3 regions of the Paenibacillus vulneris genome follow, and region 1 is predicted to be linked to each of the others. Evidence: riboswitches for the same ligand, from Rfam matches in the RefSeq annotation. Region 1 holds a riboswitch; each other region holds the start of a gene.
What was found. A riboswitch is a leader RNA that binds a small molecule or an ion and turns the genes downstream of it on or off. The one in region 1 is predicted to bind cyclic di-GMP.
Positions count from the first base shown of each region.

Region 2: another riboswitch for cyclic di-GMP. It lies ahead of ABEA66_RS31535 (DUF8202 domain-containing protein); the one in region 1 lies ahead of ABEA66_RS27415 (EAL domain-containing protein).
Region 3: another riboswitch for cyclic di-GMP. It lies ahead of ABEA66_RS10545 (methyl-accepting chemotaxis protein); the one in region 1 lies ahead of ABEA66_RS27415 (EAL domain-containing protein).

Region 1 covers NZ_BAABJG010000035.1:53,971-59,965, reverse strand. The annotation lists gene ABEA66_RS27425 (GGDEF domain-containing protein) at 153-947, opposite strand; gene ABEA66_RS27420 (hypothetical protein) at 944-1,297, opposite strand; gene ABEA66_RS27415 (EAL domain-containing protein) at 1,343-2,059, opposite strand; cyclic di-GMP riboswitch class I at 2,139-2,222, opposite strand; gene ABEA66_RS27410 (helix-turn-helix domain-containing protein) at 2,498-2,851, opposite strand; gene ABEA66_RS27405 (hypothetical protein) at 3,040-3,357, shown strand; gene ABEA66_RS27400 (Ger(x)C family spore germination protein) at 3,537-4,691, opposite strand; gene ABEA66_RS27395 (spore germination protein) at 4,688-5,995, opposite strand, start outside.
Region 2 covers NZ_BAABJG010000049.1:3,785-9,779, reverse strand. The annotation lists gene ABEA66_RS31555 (LysR family transcriptional regulator) at 28-921, opposite strand; gene ABEA66_RS31550 (alpha/beta fold hydrolase) at 1,066-2,076, shown strand; gene ABEA66_RS31545 (helix-turn-helix transcriptional regulator) at 2,308-3,255, shown strand; gene ABEA66_RS31540 (VOC family protein) at 3,384-3,788, shown strand; cyclic di-GMP riboswitch class I at 4,012-4,102, shown strand; partial or broken gene ABEA66_RS31535 (DUF8202 domain-containing protein) at 4,401-5,995, shown strand, end outside.
Region 3 covers NZ_BAABJG010000010.1:70,242-76,236, forward strand. The annotation lists gene ABEA66_RS10535 (cupin domain-containing protein) at 1-235, opposite strand, end outside; gene ABEA66_RS10540 (GntR family transcriptional regulator) at 398-1,048, opposite strand; gene ABEA66_RS10545 (methyl-accepting chemotaxis protein) at 1,278-3,308, opposite strand; cyclic di-GMP riboswitch class I at 3,382-3,480, opposite strand; gene ABEA66_RS10550 (ADP-heptose synthase) at 3,890-4,396, opposite strand; gene ABEA66_RS10555 (beta-galactosidase) at 4,598-5,995, opposite strand, start outside.

The sequences.
Region 1 (5,995 bases):
ACGTTCTGAGCGGAGACAGTCGGACACGTTCTGATCGGATGAACATCCGTTTTAAAATAATAGCGCCAACCTTCTGTTTACGCTTAGGACGCGTGTCAGAATGCTTGACGCTTTTTACCGCTCTCAAGTTTGGCGAAAAGTCGAATTCTCCATCATGCAAGAGATTTTTGTTTCAAAGAAGTGGATAGAAGACTCGCTCTGTTGATCAGTTCTCGAAAAGACAGCGAAAAAAAGTCAGGTACGAGAAAGCCGCTGATGACTCCCACCGATGCGGACAATGCAACGTTTTGAATGACGACAGGTTGGGACAGGGCATCTTCCAATTGCAAGCCATCGTATTCATTACGGCAAGTAATCACAATAAACTCATCCCCTGCATACCTGCATACATAATCCTGTTCGTTCGTTAATGCACGCAAGCGATTGGAGAACTCGACAAGAAAATCGTCCCCTACCGGATGCCCATGCAATTTGTTGATTTCACCGAAGTTATTGAGATCAATAAAGAGCAAACGGAATTGTTGGCGACGGTTCAGAAAATGTTCGCCGATATGTTGGATATAAGGTGCACGGTACAGTCCCGTTAGTGGGTCAACGAGTTGGTTCAATTTGATTTGAAGCTTCTCGCGGGTCACGATCCCGATTACCTGATCTTCATGAACGACAAGAAGGCGTTCAATGTGATGCCGCTCCATCATTACCAGCGCGTCCCAAGCAAATTGGTCAGGCGAAATGCTGATCGGGTCTGGGGTCATCGCGTCGGCCACAATGCGATTGGGATGGGAAGAACGGATATCCCGCGACGTAACAATCCCCACGATTGTCCCATGATCCGTGACGACCAGCGAACCGATTTTAAGTTCATTCATCATATCGGACACGTACTGGACGCTTCTTTCGGATGAAACCGTATAGACCGGGGATGACATGAATTCCGCCACCTTCATTGCAACTCCACCTCCCGCTGAATTGATACCGAAATTTTCAGTTCGGAACGAAGAACCATGTTGTCGCTGATCAACCGGTCCGCTTCTTCCAATATGATTTGCATCAGCATACGTTCGTCCAACATTTGAAGAAGGGAGTTCCGAATCAAGACCGCTTCAATTTTGGCATGCTCCAGTTTAACGATTGTAAATTGTTCCGGTGATATCGCCTGCGCCATTCGCTTTACCGCTTCCGGCCCGATCGGGGCTTTTTTCCCGATGATCAACAAATCCTGCATAGGCGGAACTTCAAACTCCGAAATTTTCAAGGAGAGCATTGCTTTCCGGAAATAGTTCAGTTTATCCTGCATCTTGATTACTCCTTCATGTTCGGGTGAGACTTCACGTTCAACCGTTTACGTTAACCGATACGGTTTTCCGAATAAATAGCCTTGTCCCATCTTGATACCCAAAGACAGCGCGGTATCCAAATCTTCTTCTTTTTCAATTCCTTCTAGGATCAGATTGGCCTCGTCATTGCAGTACTCGGCAAACAGCGCGACAACTTTTTGTTTCTTCCTGGATGTACTCAAGTCGGATGCAAAGAATCGGTCGATTTTGATGAAATCCGGCGAGATGTCCAGTATATTCCGAAACGAAGTTGTTCCATCTCCAACATCGTCCAGGGCAATCAGGAAATTCAGTTCACGCAGCAGACGGATGGCATCTCTGAAAGAGGCGCTCTTCCATAAAAGACTCTCATAAATGGACTCGTTAATCTCAAATACGATTTGGTTCCTATAAAGCCCGAATTGCTCGACAAGGGAGTCGAGTAAGTTGATAAACAAAGGCGAGACCAAAGTTGAAGGGAAAATGTTAATAAATAACAGGGTATGTTCCCGTGAGCCCGGAAATCCGAAGTAAGCTGAAATGGCCTCGAAAATAGAAAAAGAATCGACTTCGAACAGCTTGTTCTGCTCCATGGCGCGCTGAAATAAAAGATCTGGATTCATATTGGAGTTACTGCGAATGAGGGCCTCGTAACCAAGGATTCTCTTTTCGGGAAACCCCAAGATGGGCTGGAACATATGATAAAAATCGTTTTGTACAATCAATTGTTCGATATTCGGCATCGAGGCTACTCCCTTTGCTGGAGAATCAAAATAAGAAGCCACCCCGATTTGGGGCAGCTTTGAGCTTGGAAGCAACAAATTCGGCAACCCAGCTACCATAGATATCATCCTTAGGCCTGAAGTTTTGCGCCCCCATTTTTCAATGGGTTTGCCGTTTCGTTTTTTATGATCCAGAAAGGAAGGGATCAGCCTGAGGACCTACAAATAGAACTTCCCCCTTTAGAATGAAGTTAAATGATTTACGACAAAATCCTTCTTTATACCCAATAATTCGCGCAAAAAGCGCCAACTCCTTCCAAACGGGTGTTCCTAAGGGATTGCATTTATCCAAAAATAGTTAAATGCCTCAATTATCATTTGTCATAAAGAATCGCGGTAGATAAGCAAGCAAGCGGTTGGTCCTGATCGTCCCAACCGCTTGCTTTTTCATAGTTTATATCACTTCTCTACAAATCTTCGGTTGCCGGTTCCAACAGTTCCCGTAAAATACGATACGCTTGTCGCTGTTTGGCATCGTTGTGTTTGAGCAACAAGAGAATGCTGGCCCATAACCATTTTTTTTTGTTGCAGATTGGCCTCTTTCTCGTCGTTGAATAAATCGAATACGCTCATATGTAATGCCAAAGCAATTTTTTCAATCGTTTGAAGTTTGACGTTTTTTTCGCCGCGTTCAATCTGTCCAAGATATGTCGCGGCCATGCCGATCGTTTCGGCTAGTTTTTCTTGCGTCAAGTTTTGCTCGATGCGGTGTAAGCGAATTTTTGCTCCAACGATTTGCGCAAAAGTAGCCATGTCGTCTTTTACAACCCTTCTCTATAGTAAAGTGTAGTCAAAGCGGTTAGAGGGATGGAGTACTCTTAAACTACAGTAAATCCTCTTTATTGTACCTTTAAATTGTTTAAGCTATAATTTTCCACGGAGTTGCAAAGTCAAGTCACATATTCCTTTATGTTTAGATTGGATAAAAGGAGTCGAAAGTTATGCATCATGTCATGATCGCTGCACAGACTGTATTATATGGGAAACGGCAGGAAATCGGCTTAAGCCATAATCAAGTGGTCCAGCTTTCCAAGGAGATTACGAGACTGACTCGATTATTGGAAAACGTAAGTCAACAGACTGAGAATGGAATGCGAGAAATAAGGGGGAGGGTTGCCACGAGGCTGCTTAGCAAGGAGCAACTGCTCGAATGTATAGCGACAGCTTGGAACATGGGACTTGAAGAAGAGTTTGTTGCTTTTTTGTTCAAGAAACTGCTATGGATGGAATCCTATACGAAATTGTCCGAAATGGAATAGGAGGTTGTCTTCAGAAAGAATGCTTGATGGACGTATTATATTCTTGTATTCCGGAGTATCTTCAATGAAGTTGAAAATGGTTACGGCATTGCTGCCGACGTGGAAGCGCGATTGATCGGATGCATCAATCGCGCCGCGAATCCATGATTTGAACATCGGAATTTCTTTAGATTTAACATCTAGGTTTGGCTAGGCTTTAACTTGTACCTCCCCGTATTGGTCAGTTGAACATGGATTCGTATGTTTCGTAAAGAATACTCATGCAGCACAAAATGATTTTCGTCTTCGATCCGGTGCCATACCGAGGGATAGCGTCGAAACAACGACTCGCCCAGATTATAAACATCAACCTTCCGCTCAAAGCCTTTCCGGTAAGTATGGCGAATTTGTTCTTCAATCTTTCGTTCGGCCAGGTCGATCAATTCTTTCTCGGACATTTCCTGATGCAATTCGTTAATGCCTGCCTTTACCGTTAGCTCGACGTCAAAATAAACGCGAAGATCTTGAACAGACGGCTTGATGCGCACTTTTGGCTTCTCCATGACCAATACAGCCGCTAACGATTTTTCACGTTCGAGAGAAAGCGGCACGCGAACCGTCTTTTTATGCATCCAAGGCAATCCTTGCAAATCGTCCGGATCCAATTCTCCATGGTACCGATTGTTCCAAAACACGGTTATACCTGCATATTCTAACAACGGATGCGTTTTTCTGCTTACTTCCCACTGATTTTTCTCAATCCGTAGAGCAGGCAGGTAACTCATCCGCGAATCTTCTTTCAGCGTCATGACAAATTGATACAACCTGATCGGTGAAATGATCGATCGTTGCCGATACTGGTCCTCCGGATTGTGCAAAATGGACATCATCGGAGACTCATTAAAGAACGGAGTTGAGTTGAAAATATCTTCAATCGATTCTTTGGTACTGAAAACCCAAACCAAATAGCGGATTTCCCTGTAACGGTTCAGCAAATCCAATACATCTTGAAATTTATTCTGTTTCAGAATGTGTTCGTTGAACACGAGCGTGGAAACATGACCCCAAAACACTCTTTGTTGCGACGTCTCATATAAATTGTTTGCAGCTTCCGTAAACGATGCGCCTGTTCCTTTACCGACCCATACAGGTGCTTCCCTCGATTTTTGTTGTCCTTCCAACTTGGCGACGCTGGAAAAATCAATAAGTTGCAAATACACAATGTACTTTCCGTCACGATAATCGAACCCGATGGCGGTTGCATAACTAATATTTTGAATTTCCTTAATATTCCAGCAACCGGTCGTGATGACGAGTAAAGCAATCAAGATTCCTGTTATTTTCATGCCTTTCATTTTGATTGTTCTCCCCGGTTTGTATCGTCAATCGTATGAAGCATCTCCGGACGCTTTCTCTTCCACGCCAATGGCAACCGAAACAAAGCATGCGGTAAATCTTTAAAAAACGGAGGAGACATCGGGGCCAGATACGGAACCCCGAAAGACTGAAGAGACGCCAGCAAAACCAGCAACAAAAATACGCCGAGAAAAAAACCGTATAAACCGAATATGCAAGAAAATATAAACAGTATGATTCTCAGTATGCTCACCGCACCTCCTAACGCCTGATTGGTAAGTGTTGCGCCGAATACATGCGTGATCGCGCCGATGATCACGATTCCGGGCGACAAAATTCCGGCTCGAATGGCTGCATCGCCCAAGATTAAGCCTCCTACAACGGTAAGTGTCGAACCGATAGAGGAAGGAAGGTGAACGCCGGCCTCGCGCAACATTTCAAGAAAAATGAGCGCAAGAAACATCTCCAGGCCGGTGGATAAGGGGATCCCGAGACGATTCACGGTCAGCGTCGCCAGCAAGTAAAATGGAAGCTGGTCTTGATGATAAGAAAGCAGGCAGAGCCAAAATGCGGGAAGCATGAGCGACACGAATAAACCTAACAACCGCAACATTTGTCCGAACGTTGAGGATAACGCTGTAAAATGAATGTCTTCCGGCGTTTTGATCAGGAGCATTAAGTTAGCCGGGCCAATTAATGCCGCCGGCGTTCCGTCCACCAATATAACAAATCGCCCGTTCGTCAAGCAGTTGACGGTAAAGTCGGGTCTTCCGGTATACGCCATAAGGGGAAATAACGCCCATGTCGGTTCAATCATTTCTTCAAGTTCCGTAGCGCTGAATACTCCGTCTATCGTTATCTTCTGCAGGCGCTGTTTCACCTCCTGTATGACCTTTGGATCGGCGATATCGTACATATACATCAATCCGATCCGGGTTTGCGTACGTTCGCCAAGCACCATTTGCTCATAGGCTAACGAAGGCGATTTAAGCCGTTTGCGGATGAGCGCGGCATTGGTGGCCAACTCTTCCACAAAACAATCCTTGGCTCCCCGAACGGAGACTTCGACATTTGATTCTTCCGGTTTTCTCGCCGGAAGCTTGGCAATATCAACGGAACAGATGATCTGAAGCGCAGGAATATACATGAGCAATTTGCCTTCAAACACCTGTTGTGTTGCTTTCCGTTGCCAATTATCATCCGGCAGACGTTCCAGTTGAAGCTGACTCGCCGTTTGAAGCATGCCCGCGTCCGTAAAGCCGTATGTCTCATAAAAACGTTGCAAACGGGGAAGCACCACCTC
Region 2 (5,995 bases), on a different contig from region 1:
GTTCTCTAACAGTTGCATGTTCGAGGGTCAAATAGCCCGCAGGAGAATCCCCCTTGCTGCTTCAATGAAAGATAACATGATTGGTGAAAGCCACTTGTCTTTATGCCATAACATCTGTGTAAACACTTGCAAGTCCGGAATTTGCCATGGAAGGGCAACAAGTTCGCCCCGTTCAACTTCGGCTTCCACGGTTATTTCAGGAAGAAAGGCAATACCGATTCCCGAAATTGCACATTGTTTAATGGCTTCGGCACTTTGAAACTCCAAATACGTAATCCCATCAATGCCCTCTTTTTCAAATGATCGGTCAAACATGGTTCGATAGGGACAGCCCTTTTCATTCGTCAGGAACACTTCTCCGTTGAAATCTCCCAGCTGTAGCACCGTTCGTTTCACGAGTGGATGGTCTGGAGCGGCGAAAAGGCGAAAAGTTTCTTCCAGCAACGGTTCCACTGCAAGTCCGCCTGAGCGAATGGGTTCGTCCAACATAAAGACGACATCCGCGGTTCCCTCAAAGAGCGTTTGCTTGAGCTGCTGATTTGGAACGGAGCGGAAGATCAGACGAACTCCCGGATGCTGCGAACGAAATCGTTGAAAGACAGCTGGAAGCCGATAGGCGCAAATAACCTCGTTGGCACTTATCGTTAGGGTTCCGGTTAGATTTTCATTGTCATGAACGGCGCTACGAGCTTCGTCCAATTTGTTTAGAACGCCTTGGATATGAGTTAAAAAGCGTTTGCCCTCCGTTGTGAGAACGAGCTGCTTACCCAAACGGTCAAAGAGACGAACACCTAGCTCATCCTCCAATGCTTTTATTTGCATCGTGACGTTGGAGGGGACGTAGTTCAGCACTTCCGCAGCACGACTGAAATTTAAAGTTGATGCAACCATACAGAATGTATTCAGTTGGCGCAATTCCATCATACGATCCCCCTTTTTACTTTCAAAATTATTGAATATTACTTTGAAATCTATTCACTTTTATTGAGAGTATCACAGATCTATACTAACAACAAGAAATGCATTCTCAATGGATGATTTCATTTTGAAGGGAGAGACAACACGATGGAATATGAGATTTTTGATTTGGGTGACGTAACCTTGCAATCGGGAGTGACGTTACCGAGCGCTTTTCTTGCTTATAAGACTTATGGAAAATTGAATGAAAAGAAAGATAATGTCATCGTCTATCCGACTGCTTTTGGTGACCGGCATGTTCAGAATGAATGGCTGATTGGAAACGGCATGGCACTGGATCCGCAGAAATATTTCATTATCGTTCCAAATTTGCTGGGCAACGGGTTATCTTCCTCTCCCAGTAATACGCCTCCTCCATTCGACCGGGCTAATTTTCCGCAGGTAACCATCTATGACAACGTTACATTCCAGTATCGGCTGGTGACCGAAAAATTCGGCATTCAAAAGATCGCTCTCGTCGTTGGATGGTCAATGGGAGGCATTCAATCATTCCAATGGGGGGCTAGTTATCCAGACATGGTGGAACGAATTGCACCTTTCGCCGGGGTCGCCAAGACTTGGCCCCAAACGTATGTGGTCCTGGAGGGGATGAAAGCTTCGCTCATGGCTGCTGTCCGCTTCGATTCAAGTAAACTAAACCAGTTGACTTCTGCTGATATGCGCGCGGTTGGCCGTGTCTATGCGGGATGGGGCGTATCACAGGCGTTTTACAGAGAGGAACTTTATCGTGAGCTGGGGTTTGACTCATTGACAGATTTTATGGCTGGCGTCTGGGAAGATAGCTTTATGAAGATGGATCCGCACAATGTCCTAGCCATGTTATGGACAGGCCAAAATGCAGATATTAGTGCAAACCCCGTATATAACGGAGATTTCGATAAGGCGCTCAAAAGCATTAAAGCGCTAGCTTGTGTCATGCCAGGGAGCACAGATCTCTTCTGCCTGGCGGAGGATAACGAATACGAGGCTAAGCTAATGCCTAATGCTGTTTTTAATCCTATAGAGTCGATCTGGGGCCATTTTGCCGGTCGCGGCATCAACAAGGCCGATAATAAATATATTGATGACAATCTAAAACGCTTGTTGGCTACGAGATGAGTGCTGATAGTTAAGATTAAAACGAAGGAGCGTGCCGCGGCAGGCTCCTTCGCATTTTTCGCCGATGGACCCGTTAAGATGAACCGTGTCATAAGTAGCGAATTTCATAATGAAGCTGGCAGCGTAACAAAAATGAGCTATGTTTATAGTAGTACAAGCCGTATTATTAAAGAAGAGCTAGACACATGGTATTTGCAATTGATATATGGGAAAAGGGCAAGGGGGCAGTCAATGAACAAAACAGATCGTTTGTTGGCCATCGTGCTGGAGCTGCAAGGCAGGCAAGTGGTACGTGCCGAAGATTTGGCGGCACTATTTGAAACCAGCGTGAGGACCATCTATCGCGACATGCAGGCGCTCAGCGAAGCAGGCGTGCCTATTACAGGCACTACAGGCGCAGGGTATTCCTTAATGGAGGGATATTTTCTACCTCCGATCCGTTTTACAATTGAGGAAGCCGTGACATTACTTATAGGAACAGATTTTATCGAGCAACGATTCGATGATGATTATCGTGATAAAGCTAAGGCTGCTAGGAGGAAAATCGAGGTTACTCTATCAGACAGTGTCCGCAGTGAGACCTCCCGTATACGCAAGTCGCTGCGATTGCTCGCGCCCGGCAAACAGGCTGCTCTGTCAAACGAAAGGGAAAATCTCGATAAGATCCGCCGGGCTCTACTAGATGGGCGAAAGATCCGATTTCATTATTCGAAAAAAATTACGGATTCTACGGGAAGCCGCCATAGCGAACGTACCGTCGCTCCCTATGGCCTTGTACTCGTTGAAGGGTCTTGGATGCTTGTGGCCTGGTGTGATCTGCGCCAAGACATCCGCCATTTCCGGTTGTCCCGAATGGCTGAGCTTATCGAACTGGACGAACGATTCGAGCTCCCGGCGCATTTTGACTTAAGGGAGTATACCCCTTTAGATGATCGCCACTTGCGAGTCTGCCTTCGATTTAATCATGACATCGCAGATAAGGTGAAGGAATCGAACTATCATTTCATAGAGGATATGAAAGAGCATCAAGATGGATTGGATGTGGTCTTACGCGTTCGTCAGCTGGATGAATTGCTGCAATGGGTGCTAGGCTGGGGAGCGGGCGTAATAGTATTGGAACCTGAATCTTTCCAAAATCGAATTCGTGAGGAAGCCCAAAAAATTCTCAAACGCTACTGACATAACGTTGTCAGTAGCCTTTTTTTATAATTGGACATGTAAATGTAAAGGAGATAGATAAGTAAAAAATATGTTATGCAACGGCTGTGGGACACAGCACCTATTATTACTAGGAAGGATGATATGTTATGAATTTCGCTTCTGTACGCATCATTACTGACGATGTGGATCGTCTCGTCGAGTTCTATGAGAAAGTCATGGGGGTTTCGGCGGAGCGACCCGCGCCCGTATTTGCCGAACTCGTTGTGCCATCATGCACCCTTGCAATCGGCCACTCCCAGACAGCGCAGCTAATCGGCGCCGGTTCCGTTGTGGGGGCCAACAATCGCACTGTCATTATTGAGTTCCGCGTCGACGATGTCGATGCTGAATATGTGCGCTTGAAGCCATTTGTCGATAATTGGGTAAAGGAACCGACCACGATGCCGTGGGGGAACCGTTCTATGCTGTTCCGCGATCCCGACGGCAACCTTCTTAACCTCTTCGAGCCGGTGACCGAGGAGGCGATGAAACGGTTTAGAGGTAGACATTGAGGGGCAGTAAAGAACTTGCCGTTACAGACAGCCGGAGAACCGTATCATAAGTAAGCACAAAGTTGGCGTTATGAGAAGCATCAAAGAATTACTCAATGTCTTTGATGCTTCTTTGTTTTGTTTTGTTTTGTCATCGGTTAGAACGAGCGGGACATTTTCGACAAATTCCGACTTGTTCAGAAATTGTTCAGTTTTGACTTGTAGAATTATGTAATGCCAATACAACTGAAAAAGGCAAACCTGACCGAAAGGCAGGGACGCAAAGCCGCGGGCCTTCCCCAAAGTAAATTTGGGATGGTAGCTGGGTTGCCAACGGATTGGCTTTCTTTGTGTGTCCATAGATATCAGAGGAAGGGACCTGCAAAACGATAGTTGAATGGGAGTGGTTTGGTCGTGCAGAACCTGGTTGCAGGAAGAGTTTAAATTAAAGAATAAGGAGACTGGACAATGCAACCAACTTGCCCAGGAGAACTGGGGATTTATGCCCAAATTTTTATGATTCAGTTCTTAAAAACCGAAATCATCTAAACAAATTTTTCGTTGGGCAATAAAATTTGTAACACTTTGCGTTGACTTTGGACGCAACTTTAAACAAGAGGAGGTTTGATAAGCGTGTCCGCAAGATTTGGATTTAAACAAAAGTGGAAGAAAGGCATGAACTTAACGTTCAGCGCAGCCTTGCTGTTCGGAAGCATTGTCGGCGTTGTGCCACAGAAAGCGGCTGCTGCGCCGACTGTGATGACTGGGCCAGGCGGAGTTGCAGACGGCCTGATTTCTTGGGTCAATTTGAGTGTGGCAGACAGTGTGTATTCTACTGCTACAGTCCCGATTGCTCCCACTGTCGCTGGTGCAATTCATCATGTGAATGATCTGGCAGGAGGAAGAAATTGGCAAAACGCCTCGACTGCCCAGTACAAACCCGATGCGATTAACTATAACCCGGGCTTGACAAAGGGCTCGACCAATGGTTTTCTTTCCCTTAATAAGTTTAATGTAGACGATCTATCCAGAGAAGTTTTTTCCGTGCAAAGCAATGCCACTAATAATGCGGGGTTCCCGTGGGAGCTTGGTGGCGACTTTCCAGATAGTATTCCTGGCGAAAAGGCAAAATATACCAGGGATACAATTTCCTCATATTTTGGTACTGATGTCGCTACCCGCCAAAGCCGTTCATTGGATACCGACCAGCAGAATTCGACGAATACGCATGTGATGCATGTATCGAACCTATTTAACAGCAGTGAGAACAAGCATGAGTGGGCTCTCTCTCTGGATGGAAAGCGCATTGGAGAGCCGGCCGTCATAACTCCTTACACGCCTTCTAAATTCAATTCGCAAGAGGGTATTACAACTACTTACTATTTTGGCGCTGGTCATAGTTCGGTTTTAAACGGAGCGACTTCCGAGCTTATTGTATACAATCGCCCGCTAGAACCTGAAGAAAGAAAACAGGTCAATAGCTACCTTGGAATCAAATATGGTTTGACGATCAAGAAGCCGGATGGCACCGGTATCGAGGAATATATCGATAGTAATAAAGGAGTATTCTGGAATCCTGGGAATAGCACAGATGCTACTTACCGGATTACCGGACTCGGTCGGGACGATGCCAGCGCGCTGAAACAAAAACAATCCGTTTCGCAGGAAGACAATGCGCTGGTAACTATTGCGCTCGGTGATAAGATTGATGCTTCGAATGCGGCGGTCACCGGTTTCGACATAAATAACGATAGATCGTTCTTTATGTTTGGCGACAATAATAAAAGCACAGACTTTACTGAGGACGTTGCCGACTCAGGTGCTCCTACAGGGCTAAAGAGCATGCCGCGTCAGTTCACCGTTCAAAAAACGAATAACTGGGCGGATGCCGGGATTACGTTGTCATTAGACCAGTCAGTTATGCAATCGAGATATACATACTATCTGTTGATCAATGGCAAGTTTGATAAGAATTTGCGGCTAACGAATGGTAAAGTTCAGCTTAATACTAATAAATTTGGAAATGTTGCTACGTTTACCTTCGCAAGGGAGAAACAAATGGTTCCAGCCGGATTAGATACCGATCTAATCTCGTGGTTTGAGCTGACGAAAGGTTGGGAAGCAGCGGGAAGCCCAATATCACCTGATGGTAAGTATATTAACAAAATTCAGGATCTGGCCGATCCTTCGAGAGAATGGAATCCTTATTCTTCGACAGCTAGTAGTGG
Region 3 (5,995 bases), on a different contig from region 1:
GATTCAAGCTCAAATCAATGATAGAGCCTTCAATAATGTAGAGCTCTTCCCAGAAATCGTGAACCTGAACGCCGTTCGGGGTCGTGTCCGTATTCGGTGCAAAAATAAGGATGCGCGTGGCCACTCCCGAATCCGGATCCTTGGCAATCACTCTTTCTGTCAGCCCTTCCACAGCACTAAAGGGCTTCTCTTCAAATTGTCGGTAATCCGTAAATTCCAGTTCCGGCTTTGCCATCTGCCATACCTCCTCTCATCAAGCTCATTAGCGTTCCACATCAAGTTCTAGCTGTTTCACCCCCAGCCCATAATAAGTCGGAATTTTCCAAATATTCGGTATTCTGTGTGGTGTATACATGAATTTTTTGGAGGTCCTGACTGATCATGCCACCGTACCCGTTTATCCGATCGATTGTTTCGTTCTTTGAAGATGCTCAACCATGGTTTGAACGGCCGCCTCGGCGTTTCGCTGCTCCAATGTGGACAGGATCTTCCGATGCTCCTGAAGCACTTCTTGCATGCGGTTATTTCTTTTTATCGCCTTAAGACCGATCAATTGCGATAAGTTATGGAAGCTCAGCAGAATCTGTTCTATAAGCTCGAAGCCTGCCAAATGAATCAAAGTGCTGTGAAACTGCTGATCCAAGTGGATAAATGTAACCTCATCATTGTCTCTCATCGCCTTTTCCTGCTGATCGCAGCTGATTTTCAATTGCTTGAGCTGCTGCTCCGTAATTGTCTCGGCGAGCTTCTTCATGACTTCGCTTTCAATAGATGCCCTGACGATAAAAATTTGCTCGATTTCTTTGTCGGTTACTTTCCGAATGGACATCCCTTTTCGCGGAACGGAGGTGATAAGCCCCTCCTTCATTAAATCCAGAAGCGCCTCGCGAACCGGGGTTCTCGATGTGTTCAAAGAGTCGGCCAGCTGTACCTCGGTGAAAACCTCTTTGGAGGAAATATATCCGTTGAGAATCACCTTTTTGATCTCGTTATAGACTCTTTCCTTCGTTGTCGTAGGTTTAACAATCGGGTTCATGTTAAATTTCAACTCAACAACTCCTCACACATCTGGTTGTTTCATCCAAATTTATCAATTACTGCATGTACACATCATACGTTAATGCCTAAAGGACGGTCAACCAGTTTTGCGTGGTTTTTTCCTATAAAACGACAAAGCAGGGAAGGGGACTACCGGTACAGATAGTCCGCACTCTTCCTCTTATGCTTGCCTTTCAGCAAAGCTGTCGACCGGCGCCAATTTATGTTTCTTCTTGCTGCTATACCTTGAACCGGCCGATCAGCTCCTGAAGCTCCTGCGCCATTTTGCTCAAATCGCCTGCGCTTGCCGTAATTTCTTCCATGGACGCCATTTGCTTCTGGGCAGCTGAGGAAACCTCCTGCGCCAGCCCGGTAGATTCCTTCGCTATGTTCGCGGACTCATCGAGGGAAGCAGATACCTCCTCCGTACCGGCTGCTATTTCCTGCGCGACGGCGGAAATTTCCTGCACCTGATCCGCCACCTCTTGGGCAGCCTTGTAGATCAGGTTGAAGGTTTCTCCCGCATCGGCCACGACCTGAATGCCGGTTTCCACTTCCTTGGCATTTTCATTCATAGCTTCAACCGCAAGAACCGTATCGTTGCGAACTTCCCGGATCAATTCGGTAATTTCGTTCGCGGATTGAGCCGATTGCTCGGCGAGCTTTCTGACTTCCTGTGCGACTACCGCAAAGCCCCGGCCCTGTTCCCCGGCACGCGCAGCTTCAATAGCAGCATTGAGGGCCAACAGGTTCGTTTGGGCGGAGATTTCCGTTATCAGCTTGATAATGTCGCCAATCTCCTGCGATTTCGCGTCCAGACGGTTAATAACCGCAGTACATTCCGTAACCTTGTCGTGGATATTGTCCATCTGGTAGGAGATTTTCTCCACTTGTTCCTTCCCTTTTTCCGACTCCTCCGAGGTCTTTAACGCACTTTCGGCCATGACGGAAGTGCCTTGAGCGATACGCTGTACACCGGTAGCCATTTCTTCCATCGCACTGGCGCTTTGCATGGCTCCATGGGCCTGCACGTCCGCTCCCTCCGCTACCCTCTGTATCGATTGGGCTATCTGCTGGGAAGCGACGGAGTTCTGATCCGCACTGGCGGACAGCTCCTCGAAGGTGGCTGCAAGCTGCTCGGAATTCAGCGAGACTTGCCCGATCAAATTCCTCAAGTTCTCGGTCATGGTGTTAAAGTCCTCAGCCAGCTGTCCTACTTCATTACGCGAACGGACCTGCAAATGCTGCTTCAGATCTCCCTGCGCCAGTTGGTTCATCGCTTGTCCTACTCTAACAATGCCTTGAGACATCGTTTGTCCCAGCAGCAAGGCGATGGCGATGCCAATAACCATGATGACGAAGGCAATCAGCAGCGTCCGGAGCCACATGCTGTCCAGAGACTCGGTAAATTCAGAATAAGGCGCCGTGACCACCAGCTTCCAGACGCTGTCCGGGATTTGACGTGCACCCACCAGATGCTTGGAGCCATCCTCTTGGATATAGCCGATAAACGGCTCCTGCATTTGCAAAAATTGCTCATAGCCGGCTTTCTGCTCGGGGGTCGCTGCCGTTTCCAGAATGTTCTCCGTCAGCACCTTGCTCGCATCCGGATGAGCCAAAATATCGCCTTTATCGTTAACCATGTAGGCATAACCGGTTTTGCCGAACTGAATGCGCTGAACGATGGCTGCGATTTGCTCGCGTCCGATGGCGCCCGTAATGACGCCGGTTACGGTACCATTAGCGTCACGGAGAGGAGCAGCGACGTTCATGATCATGCTGTTATCGGCCTTGGAAATCATCGGCTCGCTGATCAGCGTTTTCCCCGTTAACGCCTCCTTATAATAATCACGGGAGCTGATATCGAACTTGGCGCCGAGAGCCTTCTTCTCAATCTGCTGCCCCTGCCCCTGCGTATCAAAAAGCGAGAAGCGCAGGAAATCGGAGTTTCTCGATAAGTAACCCTGCAGCACGCCGACACGCTCGTCAAAGGAATTGCCTTTCACAAAAGCCGGCAGGCCGGTAATTCCATTCGCCTCCGCCGTCACTCTGTCGCGCCATTGTGTAATGAGCTGCGCGTTTAGCTCCAGCTGCTGGCTGACGTTCAATTCAATGTCCTGCTTGAGCATATCTGCAGACGACTTGTACATAAAGCCGCCGACGACGGCTACCGTTACAAAAATAATGGCAATAACGGCAAGCATGAGCTGCAGTTTGAAGCTTCTCCAGGTTTGACTCTGGAAAATGACTGACATTCGTTTGGTTTTCATAGTCCTCTCCCCAACTTTTAATAAAAAATGGCTATTCAAAATTGAATAGCCAAAATATACAAACATCCTCTGTTTTGGCAACCCGGCTATCATAGTTTCCTTATTCAGCATCGAAACCTTAGACCCGTGGCTTTGTGTCTCCATCTTTCGAATGGGTTTACCTTTTTGCTTATGAAATTGTCAAATACAGGAACGCAGTCTTGTCTCAACATCACCTCTAGCTGCCGTTGTACTAATACGATTGCGAGCTTATGTAGGTCTTTGGATGCACGTAGGAGCAATGAAATATTTTACTTTTGTATACATAGTACATAATACTCAATACTACAGTCAATACATTTTTTGACAATCCATTTGTTCTTTCGACAAGAATGCCAGTAAATGTTTGGAAACTTGTCAAAAAAACGTATGTGATTCCGTTCCTATAAATCCGTGCTAAAGAAGAAGCTGTCCTTGAAAAATCAGCTGACTATCGCTCTGAAGAACTGGATATACCTTCCTAATGAAACAAAAAAAACCGCTTGTTCAGCGGCTTTTAGTCATAAAAATAAGTTTATTTTCAATATTGTTCCAGAATAGGACTATATTGTCCCATCCTCCTCGACCGCAAACTCAAAATCATCCAAATCATAAACCTGGACCTGAATCGCCGCCTCGATTACCTTTTCAATAAAATCCGGCTGATCCGTCAAAATCGGCACCTGCTCTTTTATGGATGTCAAAATCAGCTCCGTTTCGATCGGATCGAACGATTCGCCAAACTCTTCGTTGTCGTAAGAGTTTACCATTGTTAACGTTACCACATCATTGATCGGCATCGGTGGACTTTTGGCCCAAGGAACATTCACGGCGCGCTCCATTCTTTTCCGGTTCAACGGCTCCTCCAGCAGCCCGATCAGCTCGGCAATTTTCCCTCTTACATGCGCTTCATCTCTTGGATCCGGCATGATCGGTTCCTTGCTGTCCTTCAGCTCATACAGCTCCCGAATCGTGGTGTAAGGAACGAGGTATTCTACCGGTTGGCTCGGAACGAGCATTTCTCCATACACAGCAAGCATCACAGCCTCTATGACAAAGCTTTTGGGCATCGCTCCGTCCCCCTCTCTATCTGTAATGACTTTTCTTAGATTGTAACGCTCTAATATCCCATTATAGCATTAATGCAGCCTTAACACATCCGAACAAGGCCCTTCCATGCAAATAGGCCCGGCAATCCGGGCCATTGGCCTTCATTGCCGGGCTTTGCGTATACCGTCTTAAGTCAATACACGAGCAACGGACGGAAGCCATCAGCGGGCTTCGTTCTGCAGGATCCAGACCCCTTTGGACGGAAGCTCCGATAGGCCCGTATGCTCCTTTCCTTCCAACAGCTCCCAATATACCGCTTCGCCCAGATCAATTGCCGTTGAACGGTCGTTATGATTAAGCACGAAGGTAAACTGCCGGCCTTCTTTGCTTCGGCGGGTCACCTCAACGCCCTCCGGAGCCACAAGAAGCGGCTCAATTCCGTTCTCCTTGCAAAGACTGAACAGCAGATGGTCCATAAATTCGGCGTCCGGACTCGTTGCGACGTACCATGCCTCTCCCTGCCCGAACCGGTTACGGGTTAAAGCAGGCATGCCTTGATAAAAGTCCGAGCCATACACGGCGAGCACCTCGGCCCCTTCGGCATGAATCAAATCGCACAGCAGCCTGCAGCTGTAAGAGCTTCCAGCTCCTAATTCCCCATAGGAAGCCTCCATCACGATAGAGTTGGATGCTTCCGGCGGCAGCGCATCGATTTCCTCCGCCCATAGGCCAAGCAACGAACGCAGCTCACCGGGATAACCGCCAAGCGTAACTAAGTCGTTCTCGTTCACAATGCCGCTGAAGAACGTCGTGACGAGCTTGCCGCCCTGCCGGACAAACTGCTCCAGCTTCCCGGCGATCCCCGGCTTCACCATATAGAGAAGCGGTGCCAGGACGATCTTGTACGAATCCAGCGGCGTATCCTCGCCGATCAAATCGACCTGGATGTTCCGGTCGAACAGAGCCTTGTAGTACTTCGAGAGCTCATCCAGATACTTGAGCTCCTTGCTCGGCCCTGAGGACATCTCCACCGCCCACCAATTGTCCCAATCGAACAGGATTGCGACCTTGGATTCGATGCGCGAATCCAGCAGCGTGTCTCCTAACCGCTGCAGCTCCTCGCCAAGCTGCGCGCATTCGCGGAAAACGCGGGTATGCTCATGGCCCGCGTGCTCGATGACCGCGCCGTGATATTTCTCGCAGGCGCCGATCGAACGCCGCAGCTGGAAGAACATGACGGTGTCCGCACCGCGGGCCACCGCCTGGTAGCTCCACAAGCGCATGACGCCGGGACGCTTCAGGCTGTTGTAGGCCTGCCAGTTCTGCTGGCTCGGCGTCTGCTCCATCAGCATGAACGGGTCCCCGTTCTTCAGGCCCCGCATCAGATCATGCCTCATGGCCGTTACGCTGACCGGGGTGTCATAACGGGGATAATTGTCCCAGGATACGATATCCATCGATTTGGCCCATTTGAAATAGTCGAGCGTCTTGAAGGTGCCCATCAGGTTCGTCGTTACCTTGATATCGGGGGTAACGGCTTTAAGCTCCTCGTATTCCGCCCGGTAGCACTCCAGCAGCGCATCGCTGTTAAATCGGTTGTAATCGAGAGAGATTCCCTG